Regions from separate parts of the Rossellomorea sp. YZS02 genome, predicted to be linked through region 2. Evidence: riboswitches for the same ligand, from Rfam matches in the RefSeq annotation. Region 2 holds a riboswitch; the other holds the start of a gene.
The links. A riboswitch is a leader RNA that binds a small molecule or an ion and turns the genes downstream of it on or off. The one in region 2 is predicted to bind thiamine pyrophosphate.

Region 1 (4,518 bases), on a different contig from region 2:
ATCTTCCTCCTTTACTTATTAAGGGTGATCGATAGTTGGGATGAGTGCAGTTGTCGCCTAGTTTTATCTATAAGGCAATAGGGTAGGATGATCATAAAGCTTTTTGGGACTTTGCCTATTTCAATTAGCTAAAGTATTCTATGTAAAGTACGAAAAATGTGTGATTACCCAGTGCACGTTTTGAAAGGAAGAGAATATGAAAGACGGAAGTGTTATACAAAAAGTATTGTTTCCATCACCTAATCCACATGTGGTGTTGTTTGAAGTCACTTATATATCCTCTGGGCTCAGGGTGAAGGGGCTGCTCGCGGAACCTGTCCTGAAGGGGAAGTATGATGCTTTCTTATATTTAAGAGGGGGGATCAAAGGGGTCGGAATGGTGAGACCCGCACGGATCGCCCAGTTCGCCTCACACGGATTTATCGTCTTTGCTCCCTATTACAGAGGAAATCTAGGGGGAGAGGGGAATGAAGACTTTGCCGGGGATGACCGGGAAGATGCTCTTTCCGGAGTGGAATTGCTTAAGAACCATCCACGAACAACCCGGAATCGGATCCATGTATTCGGCTTTTCCAGGGGTGGTGTCATGGCCCTCATGACGGGTATCGAGTACACGGAGGTGACGTCCGTGGTCACGTGGGGGGGCGTGTCTGATATGTTCCTTACATATGAGGAGCGAAAGGATCTCCGCAGGATGATGAAGAGAGTGATCGGGGGGAGCCCCAATAAAGTTCCTGAAAGGTATGAATGGCGAACCCCCCTTTATTCACTCCAGAAGTTAGAGGCACCGGTTTTGATCATTCATGGTGAAAAAGACCAGAACGTTTCCGTGGAGCATGCATATAGATTAGAAAAAAGATTGAAGGAACTCGGGAAACCGGTCACGTCCCATTATTACAAAGAGTTCACCCACTATTTTCCGCCCCGAAAGAACCAACAGATCGTTTCCCTGCTCTGTTCCTGGATGAAGGACCAATAGTCAGTGGTGTATGATGAGATTAAAAAGGATTGAGGTCATACAAAATGGGCATGGGCTTAGAACTTAACACGATGATCGTGACAAAAGGGAAAGAAGAAAGAAAAGAAGGGAATCTCTTTCACCTTCAAAAATCTGGATATCGTCTATTTCCGATGCATATCCCCATTGATGTGAGAAAGTCGAAACACAGTGATCCGATTGGTTTCGGAACAATTGAGAAGATGGAGTGGAAGGATGGGGTCACGACGATCTTCTACCGGTTGATCTCCCTGAACAGGACAAATTAAATAAAACGAGTGGCTGCAGGCAGCCACTCGTTTTATTTGATTTCCTCATACAACAGATAACGGTTATCCTTCGTTTGAGCGATAAGATAATTCTTATGATCTTTCACACTATAAATGGGTGTCCCTTTTGCCAATGTATTTGCCGTAAAGTCATTCACTGGATGATACTTGGTTTCGATCTTTTCTTTGATGGAACCGATCTTTTCATTTAGGGTCAGCTTCTTCTCTACGGATACCTTCACATATTCCTTGTCGTTCACCACCATCATATCCCCATATCCGCATAACTCATAGGATGCAGGCTTTTTCTCCCCGCATGCACTCAATACAAATACGCATAATAGCAAGACAATCAGACGCTTCATATTTCTCCTCCTTCACCATAATGCACATATTCAAAAGATATTCAGGCTTGTACGTGAACATGTTTCTTTTTTTTTTTGAAGGGGTTGATTTTCCTTATGTGGTACAGTAAAGGAAATAATGAATGATTGGAGGACACCATGAGTAAACTTGAAATCATTGTCTTAAATGAAGAAGATGCAAGGGCAGCAGAAGCTTCCGGAGCAGATCGTCTTGAATTAGTATCCGCCATACATACGGGAGGATTGACACCAGGGTACCATGTCATAGAAAAGGTATTGGAAGCAGTCTCTATTCCTGTTCAGATCATGATCCGTCTGCATTCCTCATCCTTTCGGTATTCCATGGACGAGGTTAAAGTCATGGCAGACCAGGTTCGGACCATTAAGGAAATCGGTGGTGAGGGGATCGTATTTGGTGCTCTAACACATGAGGGAAAACTGGATGTGAATGCGTTAAAGGAAATTGTTCAAGCCGCGGATGGGCAATCGATCACATTTCACAGGGCAATCGACGAGGCTTTGGATCCGGTAGTCCTTTGTAAAGAAATACATCGATCGGAACTGGCAGTAGAGAGGATTCTTACATCAGGAGGTAGATCCGTGGTGAGAGAAGGGCTCGAAAACATTAAAAGCATGATAAAAGTAGAGAAGGCTGGCGGACCTCTTATCATGCCCGGTTCAGGGTTAACGCTTGATAACATCGACGAAATACACAGTGTGCTACATGCGAAGGAATACCATGTAGGGTCAGGTGTACGCCACCAGGGAAGATACGATAGGGCAATAGACCAGGAAAAAGTAGCAGCATTCAAAAAAGTGATCATGTCCTGAATTGATTCTTTCAACCTATATGAAACGGAATTCCGGTATGGTAAAAATAGTATGTAACAACTGAATATTCTTATTTCTACTGGGGGAGTCCGATACAAGCTTGGACTGAGAGAAGAACGCAGGAGTTCTTTGACCCTTTGAACCTGATCTGGATGATACCAGCGGAGGGAAGTAGTGGAGAAGTGCCAAATGTTTTTATTTAAGGCGCTTACTACTTTTTGACATGTCGGGTTCTGATCATTCAGGACCCTTTTTTGTGTCTTCATTTTCACTTAAGGATAAGTGAACTGCCTGACGAGGTAACCTTCCGGACCCAATCACAAGGAGGAGAAGGTAGATGGCAATCGAGTTAAAATCTCAATTTACAAACAGTAAAAAAGTGTACGTCAGAGGATCACGGCCGGACATAAACGTTCCGATGAGAGAAATTGAACAGAGTAAGACGAAGGCAGCCTTTGGGGAAGAAGAGAATGCTCCTGTTTGTGTTTACGATACGAGTGGGCCGTATACAGATCCACAATATCGTGTGGATATCAATAAAGGATTGCCTTCGGTGCGGAAGAAATGGATTATGGAACGAGGAGACGTGGAAGTCTACGAAGGACGTGAAGTCGTTCCGGAAGATAACGGTTATAGAAGTAAAGACCCCGGTGCCGGGCTGAAATGGTTCCCTCATGCAAACCGAAATCCTTTACGGGCAAAAAAGGGTGGTAACATCACTCAAATGCACTACGCAAAGAAAGGAATCATTACACCAGAAATGGAGTTCATCTCAATCCGGGAAAATGTGGATCCGGCTTTTGTAAGAGATGAGGTGGCAAGCGGAAGGGCAATCATACCTTCTAATATCAATCATCCTGAATGTGAGCCCATGATCATCGGCCGACACTTCCATGTGAAGATCAATGCGAATATCGGCAATTCTGCTGTATCATCCTCGATTGAAGAAGAAGTGGAGAAAATGACATGGGCAACCAGGTGGGGCGCAGATACCATCATGGACTTATCGACAGGGAAAGACATTCATACTACACGTGAGTGGGTGATTCGGAACTCTCCCGTCCCTGTAGGTACTGTACCGATCTATCAAGCTCTGGAAAAGGTAAACGGGATAGCAGAAGATCTTACGTGGGAGGTGTACCGGGATACGCTGATCGAGCAGGCAGAGCAGGGTGTTGATTACTTTACCATCCATTCCGGGGTATTGTTGAGATATATTCATTTAACCGTTGATCGTACCACAGGTATCGTGTCACGGGGAGGTTCGATCATGGCACAGTGGTGTCTGGCCCATCATAAGGAGAACTTTCTTTATACCCATTTTGAAGAAATTTGTGAAATTGCAGAGGCTTATGATATTTCGATTTCACTAGGGGATGGATTAAGACCGGGGTCGATCGCAGATGCCAATGACGAAGCCCAATTTGCTGAGCTTGAAACACTGGGCGAGTTAACGAAAATCGCTTGGAGGCATGATGTCCAGGTGATGATTGAAGGGCCTGGTCATGTCCCGATGCATATGATTAAAGAAAACGTGGATAAGCAAATGGAAATCTGTCATGAAGCCCCTTTCTATACATTGGGACCATTAACGACAGATATTGCACCAGGATACGATCATATCACTTCTGCCATTGGGGCTGCGATGATCGGCTGGTTCGGGACGGCGATGCTCTGTTATGTAACACCAAAGGAACATCTCGGGCTTCCGAATAAAGACGATGTCCGGGAAGGCGTCATTGCATACAAGATTGCCGCCCATGCAGCTGATTTAGCGAAGGGGCATCCAGGTGCACGCATAAGGGACAACGCCCTTTCCAAAGCACGATTCGAGTTTAGATGGAATGATCAATTCAATCTCTCCCTGGATCCTGAACGGGCAAGGGAGTATCATGATGAAACCCTCCCTGCCGAAGGGGCAAAGACCGCCCACTTCTGTTCCATGTGCGGACCCAAGTTTTGTTCTATGAGAATCTCACATGATATCAGGGGGATGAAGGGCAGTACTGTAGAGTCACAGTTTGAGAGGGACAAAGGGTTGAAAGAAAAGGCGAAG
Region 2 (4,518 bases):
GAGTCACTTTCTCAAGATCCGTTGACCTCTCATTAATCCGGATCAGCTTTGTCTTCGTCGGTTCTGAGGTCTCAATCGAGAAAATGATCCCCGTAGGCGTCACATAGCTGTGGGATTCGGATATCCCAAACGAAGCAGCGATCCGCATCATCGTATCCTCGACGCGGTACGTCTCCGCCCCGCTTTGCAGCATGATCTTCCCTGCCAGCAGGCTGACCTCCATAATGTCGTATCTTCTTATCATTTTTGCTTCCATATGATCTCTCCACACGCGCTTTTTTGAATAGGTCTAGTGTATAGGAAAGCAGTGGTGTAAGCAATGAGTAAGAGGAAGATTTTACGTGGATATAAATATACAAAAAAACAGGGGGAGGTTGATTTTATCGAAATATGTTCTGAAACTTTTCTTTTATGAGCCGGAATTCCTTTCGGGTCAATCCAGACTTCTCGAATAATCCTTTTTCTTGCGATTTCTTTTTAACATCATATACGCACCCGTTACCACCACAAAACCAATAAGGACCAACACTTGATAGTCTTCAATCACTTCAAGTATCACATCTTTCTCCCCATCATATAACTTTCCTATACTCAAAAACAGGAAAGTGGAAGGAGCAATACCGAGCATCGTCAGGAGGGAATAGGCCTTCACATCCATTTTCGCCATGCCTGCAAGGAAGGGGATGACATTCCCTAAATGAAGTGGACTTGCGATCGCTACGCTCCAAATTCCGTATCGATTGAACTTTTCCTGGCCCAATCTGAGCTTCTCCAGCTTCTTTGGCTTGAGCTTCCCCTCTATCTTCTCCCCCAGTTTAAAACTGATATAGTATGGTATATAACTTCCCATGGTGTATAAAAAGCTTCCAGCTATTGAAATGACTCCGATTTCCACCCAGGTTAAATCGAGGATGAATCCCATCGTCACGATGAAAAATGTTCCAAAAAAAGGAAAAGCACTTCCTTCAATAAATAGAGAAAACAATACACCCCATATCCCCCATTCTTCTGCAATACGTATGATCCATTCCGACATCCCACTCACTCCTGCATATTATCGTATCTTCAATATAATAAAGATCTTGAAATTCCAACAGAAACCGCGGAAGTAATTCCCTCTAAGACTTGGGGTGTATTGACAAAAAAAGACCGGTCATGTATCAGACCAGTCCCAGTAATGTTATGATGCCTTTCGGCTGATTTCCTGCTGGTGCGTCCGTACTTTGATCAGTCTTGGCGCCATGTTGACCATGATCATCAATACAATGGAACATAAAACAGCCGAACCCAGCATGGTGATGCCGTTTACTATGAGAGAGAAGAGCAGCGGCGACATATCATCAGGGGCGTATTCGGCAAAAAACACAAACCCTGCGATGAAATGCCAGAAATAGCGGGCGAGGCTTCCCGCAAATGTCGCAATCACTACCCACAGAATGGCTTTGGATCGTCTGCTTTTTCCTAATGCTGCCTGTATCTTCCCCGCAAAAACACCGGCAAAACCAATGAAGGCAAAGGCGATGAAGTACTCTATTACCATTTGAACCGGTGTCGCAATCCAGGCATCTCCAAGGGCAATCTGCAATATTCCCCATAGAAATCCTCCCATTAGTCCTGCTCTCCATCCACGTCGATAAGATAATAGAAAGATCGGAACCATGGCAATTGAAATAGAGATACTCGGTGACAGCTTAATAGAAGGCATCATATCAAGGATGACGGCGAAGGCTGCCATCAATGACGCTTCAAGTAATACAATGAGTCGAGTGTGTTTCATATAAAAAATCCCCCTTAGGTAATGAAACGAAACCATAAGGAGGCTGAGTGCATGCATTGAAATAAGCATAAATAGGCTTATTTTCCACATCCCTACGCTAGTCCTAACTAACAGGTTCAGAGGGTCAGAACAGATTGTTCACTCTCAGCTTTCGCTCCCCTTGTGGTAACGTTTATAAAGTTGTTAAGATTTATTATACATGAAGATTGATAGAATTAAAGTATGAAAGGTTCTTTTCTTAAGGTGTCTCTCTGAGAGGATCATGAAGGATAATGACGGGCATTGACTTAGGGGTGACCATGAATCCATATACTTTTCCATCCTTGTCCTTATACGCTACAGAATAATCTCCAAATTGAGGGGAGAATTCAACGTTTTGATATTCAAGATCAAGGTCCTGATACTTAAGGCTCACATACAGTTTGGTAGCGATCCTTGCTGTCAGGTGCTGCACAGTGGAAATCCGGTTGGCTACTATTATGAGGATGATTGCGATACCGAGTAACATGACTTTCTTTGTCCTGGACAATCTGATCATTCATCTAGCCCCCTTTTATTTCTTCATGACTACTATACTCGTATACTCTCTATTATATACCTATTTACTGAACCATGACAAAAGAGCTACTCTAATGGACGTGTGTCATAATACCCATTTTTAGCAGCTCTATTTTTGTTATTTACTTTGTTCTTTTTCATTCAAGAAGGAGTCCTCTTAAAATATCTACTGAATTGGCATGAATCCTACGTTCCAATAGCCGTCTTCATCCTTTACCATCTGAAAGCCCATATCTCCCTCACCACCATTATCATACTTAATATATCCATCCATATCGCTTGTTTGAATAAATTCACCGTTATCGATTCCTTTGAAGACACGTAATATACTTTCCTTCGTCACCCTGTCCGCTCGGGGAAACTTCTCGTCCTCTTCTTTTGTCCATCGAATATAATCCGGTCTGTCTGTGTACATTTCATAGACAAGGTCATGTCGTTCGTCCAGTGATGCCTGGACATACAACTTTGCTATGCTGATGGGGGATAACCCGTGTAAATGTTCTTCCTTTGGATCTTGGGAAAACACTTGATAGACCGACTCTTCTTCTGATGTCAGACTGAGGTTCCACTCACTGGTCTCTTTCTTGACTTCTCTAAAAGAGAAGGGCATCACCACACTGAACTTCCATCCATTATCATAAATCAACCTGAACCTTTGGACATTCACTTCCCGGGAACCTTCCGAAACCGGTATTTCGTAAGTTACATCACTCATCGATTCTGATGTTCTCACCTTAATGGCAGTAGTATTGCTCCATTGATAACTGGTTTCATAAGATACATCGGGCTGTGCCAGCTTTCCTTTATAGACTATAAAGGGGAGATCCTCCGCCAGCTGTTTAGCCGCATCCGGCGTAAAGCTCTCTATCAGGAAATGGATCACTTTATCTCTTGAGTCAAATTCTTCACTCATAAATCGGTAGCGCTCCCCTTTATATTCAAAGGTTTCAGCAGTCCCTTTATCGTTAAGGATCAAATCATATCGATTATACGCTGCTGCCATCAGTTTATCGGCCGTCGGTTCATTCAACTCAGTGGGTTCATTTGAAGCTGGAGTCACCATGGCGTCTTGCTCCTGCGAAGCGTTTTGACCGTCCCTTCCAACGCCAATCAGTTCAATTGTCAAGAATATCCCCGCCAATATAAAGGCAGCAGCCATTAAATTCGGAACCAACTTCCCCCACTTCTTCGCACTCTTTTCTTGACTATTCATTTCATCAAATAGTTTCGATTTCAACTCTCTCTTAAACTCTTTGCGCGGAGCAGGGACTGGTCGGTTTTTCAAAGATTGTAATACGTCATCATTGGATTTTTCGTTCATTTACCAGCACCGCCTTGTAATTGGAATTTCCCACTAATTTTTTCAACAGATTCATACCCCTGTGATAATCTACTTTTACTTTAGAAGGCTTGCAATCGAGGATTTCAGCTGTTTCTTTGACGGAGTATTCTCTTAATCCCCTTAAAATGACCACATTTCGATAATCAGGCTTCAGCTTTGAAAGGGCAGCCTGAACCATTTCCCACTCTTCGTTCTTCTCCATCTCTTCTTCCGGCAGGCCCTCCTCACTTTTCCTTAAATTCAGAAGGACGTCGGGAAGAAGGGAGATAAGCTTCCTCTTTCGGTAATGATCAATGGCTGTTCTTCGTGCAATGGATATGATCCATGTTTTCTTTGAAGATTGATGCTTGAAGCTGTGATAACTTTTGAAGACTCTCATAAATGTATCCTGAGTTAAATCCTCTGCTTCGGATGAATTATTCGTGAAATAAAATAAGTACTGGTATACATCATGGAAATATGTTTCATATAACTCTTCCAGTTGATCGTGATCTTCTTTCAATGGGCGTCCCCCCCTTTACTGTATCTATTAGTCGTTACTGGTGCTTAAATGGTTTCAATAACTTTTAAAAATCTGTACTCGAAAAGAAAAAGAGCCGTCATAATTACTTCGGCTCTTACTTTTAATAATGTATTATTTTTTTGATTATTAAACGACCGTTTAGCTCTTTTACGCCTGTCAATTCAATCCTTTCCTCTCTTAATCAAACGTTTGTTTAGTTGTCTAACATCTTCGTGAGGCGGGACATTTGGCTTTGGAGTTCGTCGATTGGCACGAAGCGTGCTTTTCTGAACATTTCTTTCCCCTCTACAAACATAATCAGGACGGGTACAGTGAAGA

Region 1: linked by a shared signal. The riboswitch ahead of thiC (phosphomethylpyrimidine synthase ThiC) and the one ahead of thiT (energy-coupled thiamine transporter ThiT) in region 2 are both predicted to bind thiamine pyrophosphate.

What each region holds. Positions count from the first base shown of each region.
Region 1 is NZ_JAXBLY010000019.1:75,900-80,417, reverse strand. It holds gene SLH55_RS17715 (alpha/beta hydrolase family protein) at 197-979, shown strand; gene SLH55_RS17710 (DUF2584 domain-containing protein) at 1,024-1,266, shown strand; gene SLH55_RS17705 (hypothetical protein) at 1,299-1,631, opposite strand; gene SLH55_RS17700 (copper homeostasis protein CutC) at 1,770-2,462, shown strand; TPP riboswitch at 2,534-2,649, shown strand; gene thiC (phosphomethylpyrimidine synthase ThiC) at 2,800-4,518, shown strand, end outside.
Region 2 is NZ_JAXBLY010000017.1:51,225-55,742, reverse strand. It holds gene SLH55_RS16515 (threonine/serine exporter family protein) at 1-256, opposite strand, end outside; gene SLH55_RS16510 (DedA family protein) at 434-1,036, opposite strand; gene thiT (energy-coupled thiamine transporter ThiT) at 1,181-1,777, opposite strand; TPP riboswitch at 1,850-1,948, opposite strand; gene SLH55_RS16500 (hypothetical protein) at 2,016-2,315, opposite strand; gene SLH55_RS16495 (DL-endopeptidase inhibitor IseA family protein) at 2,502-3,656, opposite strand; gene SLH55_RS16490 (RNA polymerase sigma factor) at 3,637-4,179, opposite strand; gene SLH55_RS16485 (thioredoxin family protein) at 4,394-4,518, opposite strand, start outside.